One region of the Paenibacillus mesotrionivorans genome, then DNA from elsewhere that is predicted to be linked to it. Evidence: a T-box and tRNA genes for the amino acid it is inferred to sense, from the RefSeq annotation. Region 1 holds a T-box; the other holds one or more tRNA genes.
What was found. The T-box of region 1 lies ahead of ACI1P1_RS29400 (proline--tRNA ligase). A T-box ahead of a tRNA ligase gene usually reads a tRNA of that ligase, here a tRNA-Pro.

Region 1 (4,527 bases):
TGATTCATCCGGATCACGTTTCTTTAGGCGGTTAAGCGGGGATCCGCCCTTTTTGCGCTGTAAAACATATATTAAATACCATATATTTACATACTCCCAAGGTGATAAAGTGGCATTTCCCCCCCCCTTGTCGTCCATTATCCCCTACACTCAGGAAGCCTGCCCAAAGCCTAAACTACCCATAAAGGAAGCAAACACCAATCAAAAGCAGGTTCACTACCAATAAAGGAAGCAACCACCAATCAATAGCAGGTTCCCTTTCTATAAACGAAGCAGCCTACCAATTAATTGCTGGTCCATCTGTGCTAAAAATGACGTTCGACTCAACTCAACCCCATCTAGCGGATATCCCCTCAAATCAAATCGATCGGTTTGGTTACATTCTCGACTCCCCACTAACCACACGCCCGAACCACACGCCCGAACCACACGCCCGAACCGCAACCACTTCGGCCAAGACGAAATGACTGTGGGCGGACTCCGGAACAGGGTCAGGTCAGTTCTCCTTGCTGTACTGTACCTGTGCTTCCTGACTATAGGGGATAATGGACGACAAGGAGGTTAAGGGGGATATTATAGTCATGAAATTACATGTTATGGTAAAATTATAAATCCGTCTGCTCTACAAACCTATGTCTTATGAGATAAGGGAAGGTAACATTCCACTATTTGCCCCACACAGCTGTTTTAAGTGTGATAGCGGAACCTTTCTTTCCGCTATCCAGCCATAGGGGGGGCGTTTATGTGGTGAAACGAAGCAATAACGGAAGTTTGGCTTCCGCTATTGCCCTTTTCACGGATCGGTCTGGCCATTAGCGGACGAATGCCTTCCGCTATTGCCTCGTTCTCGCAATGTTCCAGCCCTTAACGGAACTTTCTCCTCCGCTAACCGGAATACATGCTCCTCCTGTAGTCCGGATGGTGTTATTGGAGGGAATCCGCATCAGCTCATCCAATAGCCTCTTCACCAAATCGGCCGCGGCCTGGGCGGTGTCTGCTATGGATACCTTTTTGCTAATGCGTTTGTCCCGGGTGACCAGCTCGCAGCAGCCCGATTGCAGATTTCGGGGGCTGGCGATCATCCGGACGGGTATGCCCAAAAGGTCAGCGTCGGAAAATATTACGCCTGCGCTCACGGACCGGTCATCATAAAGCACCTCGATGCCCAGCCGCTGCAGCTCCTGGTATAGCCCATCGGCGCATGCCCGTACATCCTCATCATCCGCCCGCACGCAGCACAGATGCACCTGCCACGGTGCGATGGACATGGGCCAGATGGGCCCGTGCTCATCTCGGTAAATTTCGCAAACGGAGGCGGCCAGCCGCCCGATGCCGATGCCGTAGCAGCCCATCACAGGTGGCTCCAGCCCGCCTGACTGATTCGCTGCCAGCATGCCCATGGCCCGGGTATATTTGTCCCCCAGCTGAAAGATATTGCCCACCTCGATTCCCCTTGAAAGGGTAAGCGCAGGTTGATGGCAAGACGGGCAAATGCCACCCTCCCGAGCCTTCGCCAGGTCATGAAATTCCGCCCCGGCACAATCCCGTTCCATATCCAGACCGGTGTAGTGGTGGTCGGGCAGATTTCCGCCGCAGCATAAGCCGGAAGCTCCTTGCAACGAACGGTCGAAAATAATGGTGTTTCCCTGCCCCAGCTCAAGTCCCACAGGACCGATAAAGCCTACTTGCAGCCCGCAGCCCTCCTCCAATACAGCCGGCTTCACATCGCAGCCCAACAGGTTGGTCAGCTTGGTTTCATTCACCTCCAGGTCGCCCCGGATAAAAAGAACCACCAGCCGCCCGTCCGTCTCCGTCTGGTATACTACCGCCTTGCAGGATTGCGCCTCCTGCAGACCAAGAAACGCGCATACCTCTTCGATGCTACGCATTCCCGGGGTATGGACCAGAGCCAGCTCCGGGCTGCCAGTTTGTATAAGCGGATGAGAGGCGGCGCAGGCTGGAGCGGCAGTATCCACAACAGACACTACAGCAGACTCCACAGCAGGCTCCGCAACATGCTCCGCCGCCTCCATATTGGCCTTGTAGCCGCATTCCGGGCAAAGCACCAGGGTGTCCTCGCCTACAGGGGTTGGCAGCATGAATTCATGGGATAAGCTTCCGCCCATCATCCCCGTATCCGCCGCTATGGCGATCACCTGGGGGAGCCCCACCCTGGCGAAGATCCGCTCATATGCCCGGTAGCATTGTTGGTAATACTCCTGCAAGTCCTCCAAAGAGGTGTGGAAGGAATACGCATCCTTCATGGTGAATTCCCGTACACGGATCAATCCGCCGCGGGGGCGGGCCTCATCCCGGAACTTGGTCTGGATCTGGTAAATCATGAAGGGATAACGCAGATAGCTGCTGCCGTATTCCCGTACCAGTTGGACCGCCGCTTCCTCATGGGTCATGCCCAGCAGATGGGGACTGCCGTGCCGGTCCCGGAAACGGAGCAGCTCACTGCCGACGCTGGCCGCCCGGCCCGATTCCTCCCAGAGACTCTCCGGCAGCACAACCGGCAGCAGCACCTCCTGGCCGCCAATGGTGTCCATCTCCTGCCGGATAATCTCCTCGATCTTGCGTGTGATCCGGCGCAAGGGGGTGGCCTGGGCATAAATCCCGTTGCCCACAGCCTTTATATATCCTCCGCGCACCATCAGCGCATGGCTGTCGATTACACAGTCGGAGGGTTTTTCCCGGAACCTTTCGCCTACAAGCCTTGTCATCTTCATACCTGCTGCCTCCTTTAGGGAATAGAAAATAAGGAACACAAAAAAAGCCCCAAGCCGAAAAAACGGCTTAGGGCGAACAGACAGTCCGCGTACCACCTAAATTCCACAGAGCATCGCTGCGCTGTGCTTTCCAAGTACGGGGCCAACTACAGCCCGATACCTTTCCCTTATGACGGAGGAAATCCGATAAGCCCTACTACATACGATTCAGGCCACAGCTCCAAGAGGGGTTTCCGCATCCTGTCCGTGAAGATTCGCACCAACCATCTTCTCTCTGGGACATCCAGCATACGTACTGGTTCTTTTCATCGCTTTTGATATTCGATTACGTGGAAGTGTAGCAAATTTCGAATTGTCTGTCAATTGGCAAATACCCGTTGGCAATATCCGGCGTCAGGCACCGCAGGGCAGCAAGCCAGGATAAGCCGCCGGCTCCAGGCCTCGTTATAATAAAGTTACCGTACGGGAGAAAGGGGAATACAAATGGGAGTTGAGGACTCCGTCCAACTGGCGCTTGAAGCCATCGATGACCGGATCAAGGAAGAAATTAGACCGTCCGAGCTGGCCGCTCTCGCCAACTATTCCACCTATCATTTTTGCCGGGTATTCGGCTCATTGGTCGGGACGCCGATCATGGCTTATGTAACCCGGCGAAAGCTGGATTTTGCACTGTATGACCTGTCCTTGGGCAGGAAAGTCATTGATGTGGCTATGGATTACGGGTTTGGCACCCATGCGGGTTTTACCAAGGCCTTCAAAAAATGCTTTGGTTATCCGCCATCCCTGTACCACCTGCATGTCAATGCGCAGCCGCCGGGCAAACCGGCGTTAGGAAGCATCCAATCAAGAACCGGAGGAATAAAGCATATGCATGTTGCGATTATGGAAAAAGAACCTATATTGGTGGTGGGCTTCGAATCCCGCCACACCATGCCGCAGGTGAAGCGGGTCAGCGATATCCCCGCCTTCTGGGACACCATGTCCATGGAATACGGCCCGATGCTGTCCCGGCTGCACCATACCTTTACCCAGTCGGAGCACTGTGAATACAGCGTTTGTTACAATGTGGACGAACACACAGGGGAGTTCTCCTGGGTGTTGGGGGTAGGGGTGGACAATCAGGAGGACAAGGGCAAGATTGAGGCGGATATGTGCCAAAAGGTCATACCGGGCGGGCTGTACGCCATATTTACTACGCCGCGGGTTCCCGAAAAGGAGTATCCTCAATCTATTCCTGCCGCCTGGAAGGAGATTCTGACCAACTGGCTGCCAAATTCGGATTATGAATATGATGAATCCAGGCTGGATTTCGAAAGGTATGACGAGCGGGACCACGCCTGGCTGCATGAAGGTACCTGCCAAATGGAGATTGCCATCCCGATCCGCTTGCGGCAGTAATTGCGGCAGTAATAGGCTAAGGTGTGTGAAGGATCGGCCTAAGCCGGGTATAATGAAGTATTATACCGGCAAAGGATGATCGCCATGCTCTATGAATACAAGCTGAATACGGATGCGGAGAATTTCATTGAGGTTACGGCAATGGTGCGTGAGGCTGTGGCCAAAAGCGGGGTCCGGGAGGGAACCTGCCTGGTGTATTGCCCTCACACAACCGCGGGGATTACCATCAATGAGAATGCCGACCCGGATGTGGTCACGGATATGCTGCTGGGATTGGCCAAGGCTTTCCCGGACCGTCCGGAATTCCGCCATGCCGAGGGCAATTCCTCCGCCCACTTGAAGGCGAGCTGCGTTGGCTCCAGCGCAACCGTCATCATCGATGGTGGGCGGCTTCTGC
Region 2 (4,527 bases), on a different contig from region 1:
TGGCCTGGGCCATGGAGATGGTCCAGTCGCAGGTGCCGCAGCACAGGTCGATGGCCGTATCCCCCGGCTTCATGGCCATCCGTTTCATGGTTCGCTTGCGCCATAACTTATGCTGCCTGAAGCTCAGCACATCATTCATCAGATCGTACTTAGGGGCGATGCTCTCAAAGACCTCATGCACAAATTTTTCCTTGGATTGGGTGGAACTCATCTGATTGTCACCTCATCGCTCCTCCAGCAGCCGGCGGCTGCCGCACCAGACGGAGAAAAGGATCCCCGATCTGCAGCAGCTCCTGCATCAGTCTGTCCGAATCCAGTCGCCTTGCTTTTTCATATAAATGACCCACTTGCTCATCCAATAACTGTAGAAGCTGTTCTTTAATCCTGCATTTCTGCATCAAGGCGTTGATCTGCTCCTGCTTGTCCGCGGACGATTCCAGCTGGCCAAGAAGTTCTCCGTACCCCTGCTCCCTCATCCGCCAGAATGCCCAGCTTTCCCGAAGCCGCTCCGGGTTGCCAAGCTGGTCCAACTCGTCCGCCAGCAGCTCGCAGCGGGTGAAGCATTCAAGAATGTCCTGCCATGCTTTGCCCAGCCCACTTTTCATGAGATGGTCGAACCTTGCGAAAAGCTGTGCGCGGATGCCCGCCATCTGCTGAAGATACTCCTCCGCAGTCAGCTTCAATTGCCGGATGCGGGCGTACAGCGTCATTTTGAGCCGGTTGACCTCGCATATGGAACCTGCAATATGCTCCACCATGCCGATCTCCCCGGCTTCGGACAGGAGATGATAATATCCTGAACTGAAATAATCACCCGCCAATACCTTCAACTGGCGGGAACGGACAGCCTTCTTTTCTTTCACCTGATTGGACATGGAAACCATCTCATGGATATCGATGCCCATTTGAACCAGAGATACGGCCAGCGTCAAGCTTTCTGCCGATTTCCCCGCATTGCCGGATTCATGAAGAAAGGCCAAAAGAAGCCTGGAGCGTGCCTCCGGAAAAGCGGGCACTTCCGTGTGAAGCCTGATCATATCGTACTGTGTATATTGCTTTGCCAACTCGGGCAGGTGAAATGAACTCATCCGGTTGCCTCCGAACATGATGAAAATCACACTCAAATCTACAGCATTTAATTATAGCATAACCTGCAATTGACCGCACGATTTCGTGAATATTTTGTGGCGGCAGTCAGTTTTGTTTCATCCATAGGGGGGTGTAGCTGAAATTTCCCTGCTTTTCCAGCTCGCTCTTGAAGAGGGCAACGGGACTTTCCGCAGGCAGCACCTCCCTGTTCCATTGGCTCCGTTTAGCCTCCATGGCAAGCAGGAGCTCCTTGGAATGCCGGTCGCCGGCGTTCTGCTGCAGCACCCGAACCAGCAGATGGTTCACGTTGGCGGTGGAATTCCAGGAGAAGCTGCATAGCCCATACAAATCATGATAGACGAATCTTTCTCCGCTCACACCCTTCGGCAAAAAAAGATCCACCGACAGTACACCATGCTGCAGATTGGCGCTGGCAATCTCCAGATCCAGCGGTACCGAGGCAAGCGCGTCCACCAAATTGGTTTCCGTCAGATAACCGGCGCCCCCCGGTTGGAAGACCGGATCCGCCTGTGAGCTTCCTTGGGGCAGCCAGGACAGTCCCCAGGCAATCCCCAGTGACACCAGCAGTGCCGCGGCCAAACGCGCAGCCAGCTTCATTGTTTATCAACTCCAGCCGCCGGAACCAAGGCCCGGCCGATTCATATTCCCCCTTTCCATTGTACAAAAGAAAAAAGCAGGCTATGCCTGCTTATTCCGATATTCTTATTCTTCCGTATCAACAACTCCATATTTTGTCCAAATGATTGCTTTGCCCCGGACCTTCACGGCAGAGGTATGATCCGTGAACTGGGCGATCATTACTTCCCCTTTGTCCAGCTTTTCCGTATGGTGAAAGCGGGTGTCCTGTCCTCTTGTCAAACCGATTACATGCACACCGTTATCCTTGGCCTTCACTACGAAATATTCTCCGCTCTGCGCCTGCTCCTTGTCCATCTGCTTGGACCTCCTCTAAAAGCTTCCTATCCCTATGATGCTGGATTGTCCCTCTCCTGTCAAACCCCGGAGAAAAGAAAAAAGACACCGCAGTTAACGATGTCTTTCCTCACATGGTCGGAGTAACACGATTTGAACGTGCGACCTCACCCACCCCAAGGGTGCGCGCTACCAGGCTGCGCTATACCCCGATACCTTAAGTCAACAAAAACGATTATATTCGTTTTTTAACCATTTGTAAAGAGTTCCAGAGAAAAAAAGAAAAAAGACATCGCAATTGACGATGTCTTCTTCACATGGTCGGAGTAACACGATTTGAACGTGCGACCTCACCCACCCCAAGGGTGCGCGCTACCAGGCTGCGCTATACCCCGATACCTTTAAGCGCCCGCCATTTCCCGGCGGCAAAAATGAGTTTACCTTATTTCGCAAGGTGTGTCAACCTTTTCGATATCACTTTTTTAAAGTCAGACAATTCAGGACAAATCAGACTTTTCCGTCGAAGGAGCTCCGCGGATACCCGCAGGGCATCAAAAAAGCCGAAGAATCCGAAAATCAGATTCCACGGCCTGTCGTTTTTCCGTATAAGCATCTATGTACGAGAGATTATTGTACACCGTCTCTCAGAGCTTTGCCGGGTTTGAAGGAAGTCACCTTGCTTGCGGGAATGTCGATTTCCTTGCCGGTTTGCGGGTTTCTGCCCTTGCGAGCGGAACGCTCACGAACCTCAAAGTTACCAAATCCAACAAGCTGAACTTTGTCGCCGCCTTGCAGCGCTTCGGTGATGGCCTCGAATACCGCTTCGACAGCTTTCGTAGCGTCCTTCTTGGACAGTTCGGAGCTTTCTGCAACCTTGGCGATCAAATCGGATTTATTCATGCATATTCACCTCCCCCCGGTATATTACATGTGTTTACCGATTCTTTCGGAATTATACGTGTCCATTGGATAAAAACGAACAAATTCATAGTAATACACCGTCGGCCCAATTTCAAGTCGATAAATGAAGTTTTCCCTTACGGATACGACAAATTGCGTGTATTGGAGCATAAATAGGCAAAAAGCCCCAGCCTGCGGACCGGGGTTCCACAGGCGGAGCTTTATGGAGGGGGAAGCTTGTAATCAGAGAATGATGGCGATCAGACCGCCGGAGCCTTCGTTGATGATCCGGCCCAGGGTTTCCTGGAGCTTGTAGCGGGCATTGTCCGGCATCATGGCCAGCTTGCCCTGGATGCCCTCCCGGACGATGGAATGGAGCGACCGGCCGAAGATATCGGATTCCCAAATCTTCAGCGGATTTTCTTCGAAATCCTGCATCAGATAACGGACCAGCTCCTCGCTTTGCTTTTCCGTCCCGATGATGGGGCAGAATTCCGACTCCACATCTACCCGGATCATATGTACCGAGGGGGCTGTGGCTTTCAGGCGTACACCGAACCGGGAGCCTTGGCGGATCAGCTCCGGCTCATCCAGCGCCATTTCGGCCAGAGTAGGCGGTGCAATGCCGTAGCCGGTGGTTTTGACCATTTCCAGTGCCTCTGCGAACTGGTCGTATTCCCGCTTGGCATGGGTAAAGTCCTGCATCAGCTGCAGCAGATGGTCCTTGCCGCGGATTTCCACACCGACTACTTCCTGGAGGATATGGTCATACAGCTCATCCGGGGCGAACAGATCGATCTCGGCTACACCCTGGCCCATGTTCATATCCGCCAAGGCGGCGCGTTCGATAAAGTCGTAGGCCCCGAATTGGCCTACCACACGGTCCACATCCCGCAGCCTGCGGATGTCCTGCACCGTGTCACGGACAGAGGATTCGAACTCCGTACGCAGCCAGTGCTTCTCATTTAACACCATCACCCAACTGGGCAGGTTCACGTTCACTTCATGCACGGGGAATTCGTAGAGCACCTCGCGCAGCACGGACAGCACGTCATCTTCACCCATGGTTGCGGCGGACAAGGCCATGACCGGTATATCATACTTGGCGGACAGCTCGGCACGCAGCTCTTGAGCCGGCTCGCTGTCAGGCTTCATCGTGTTGATGACCAGAATAAACGGCTTGCCGACTTCCTTCAGCTCGGCTACCACCCGCTCTTCCGCATCTACGTAAGAGGAACGCGGAATTTCGGCGATGCTGCCGTCTGTGGTAATGACTACACCGAGGGTGGAATGCTCTTGAATCACCTTGCGGGTGCCGATTTCGGCAGCCTCCTGGAAGGGAATCGGCTCATCGAACCAGGGGGTGGAGATCATCCGGGGACCGGCTTCATCCTCATAGCCTTTAGCCCCTTGTACGGCATAACCGACGCAATCCACCAGCCGGACATTCACGTTCAAGCCTTCACCAACCGAAATTTGAACCGCATTGTTGGGAACAAACTTAGGCTCGGTAGTCATGATGGTGCGGCCGGCGGCGCTTTGCGGAAGCTCATCCACCGCTCTCACCCGATCCGACTCGTTCTTGATGTTGGGAATAACCACCGA

Region 2: it has a tRNA-Pro gene. The T-box ahead of ACI1P1_RS29400 (proline--tRNA ligase) is inferred to sense a tRNA for this amino acid. The anticodon was not compared.

The regions. Positions count from the first base shown of each region.
Region 1 covers NZ_JBJURJ010000030.1:34,899-39,425, forward strand. The annotation lists gene ACI1P1_RS29400 (proline--tRNA ligase) at 834-2,732, opposite strand; T-box leader at 2,798-3,050, opposite strand; gene ACI1P1_RS29405 (AraC family transcriptional regulator) at 3,216-4,130, shown strand; gene ACI1P1_RS29410 (secondary thiamine-phosphate synthase enzyme YjbQ) at 4,215-4,527, shown strand, end outside.
Region 2 covers NZ_JBJURJ010000001.1:311,037-315,563, forward strand. The annotation lists gene ACI1P1_RS01460 (demethylmenaquinone methyltransferase) at 1-211, opposite strand, end outside; gene ACI1P1_RS01465 (heptaprenyl diphosphate synthase component 1) at 219-1,088, opposite strand; gene ACI1P1_RS01470 (hypothetical protein) at 1,195-1,707, opposite strand; gene mtrB (trp RNA-binding attenuation protein MtrB) at 1,813-2,043, opposite strand; tRNA gene ACI1P1_RS01480 (tRNA-Pro) at 2,158-2,234, opposite strand; partial or broken gene ACI1P1_RS01485 (translation initiation factor IF-2 associated domain-containing protein) at 2,303-2,362, shown strand; tRNA gene ACI1P1_RS01490 (tRNA-Pro) at 2,341-2,417, opposite strand; gene ACI1P1_RS01495 (HU family DNA-binding protein) at 2,650-2,922, opposite strand; gene spoIVA (stage IV sporulation protein A) at 3,166-4,527, opposite strand, start outside.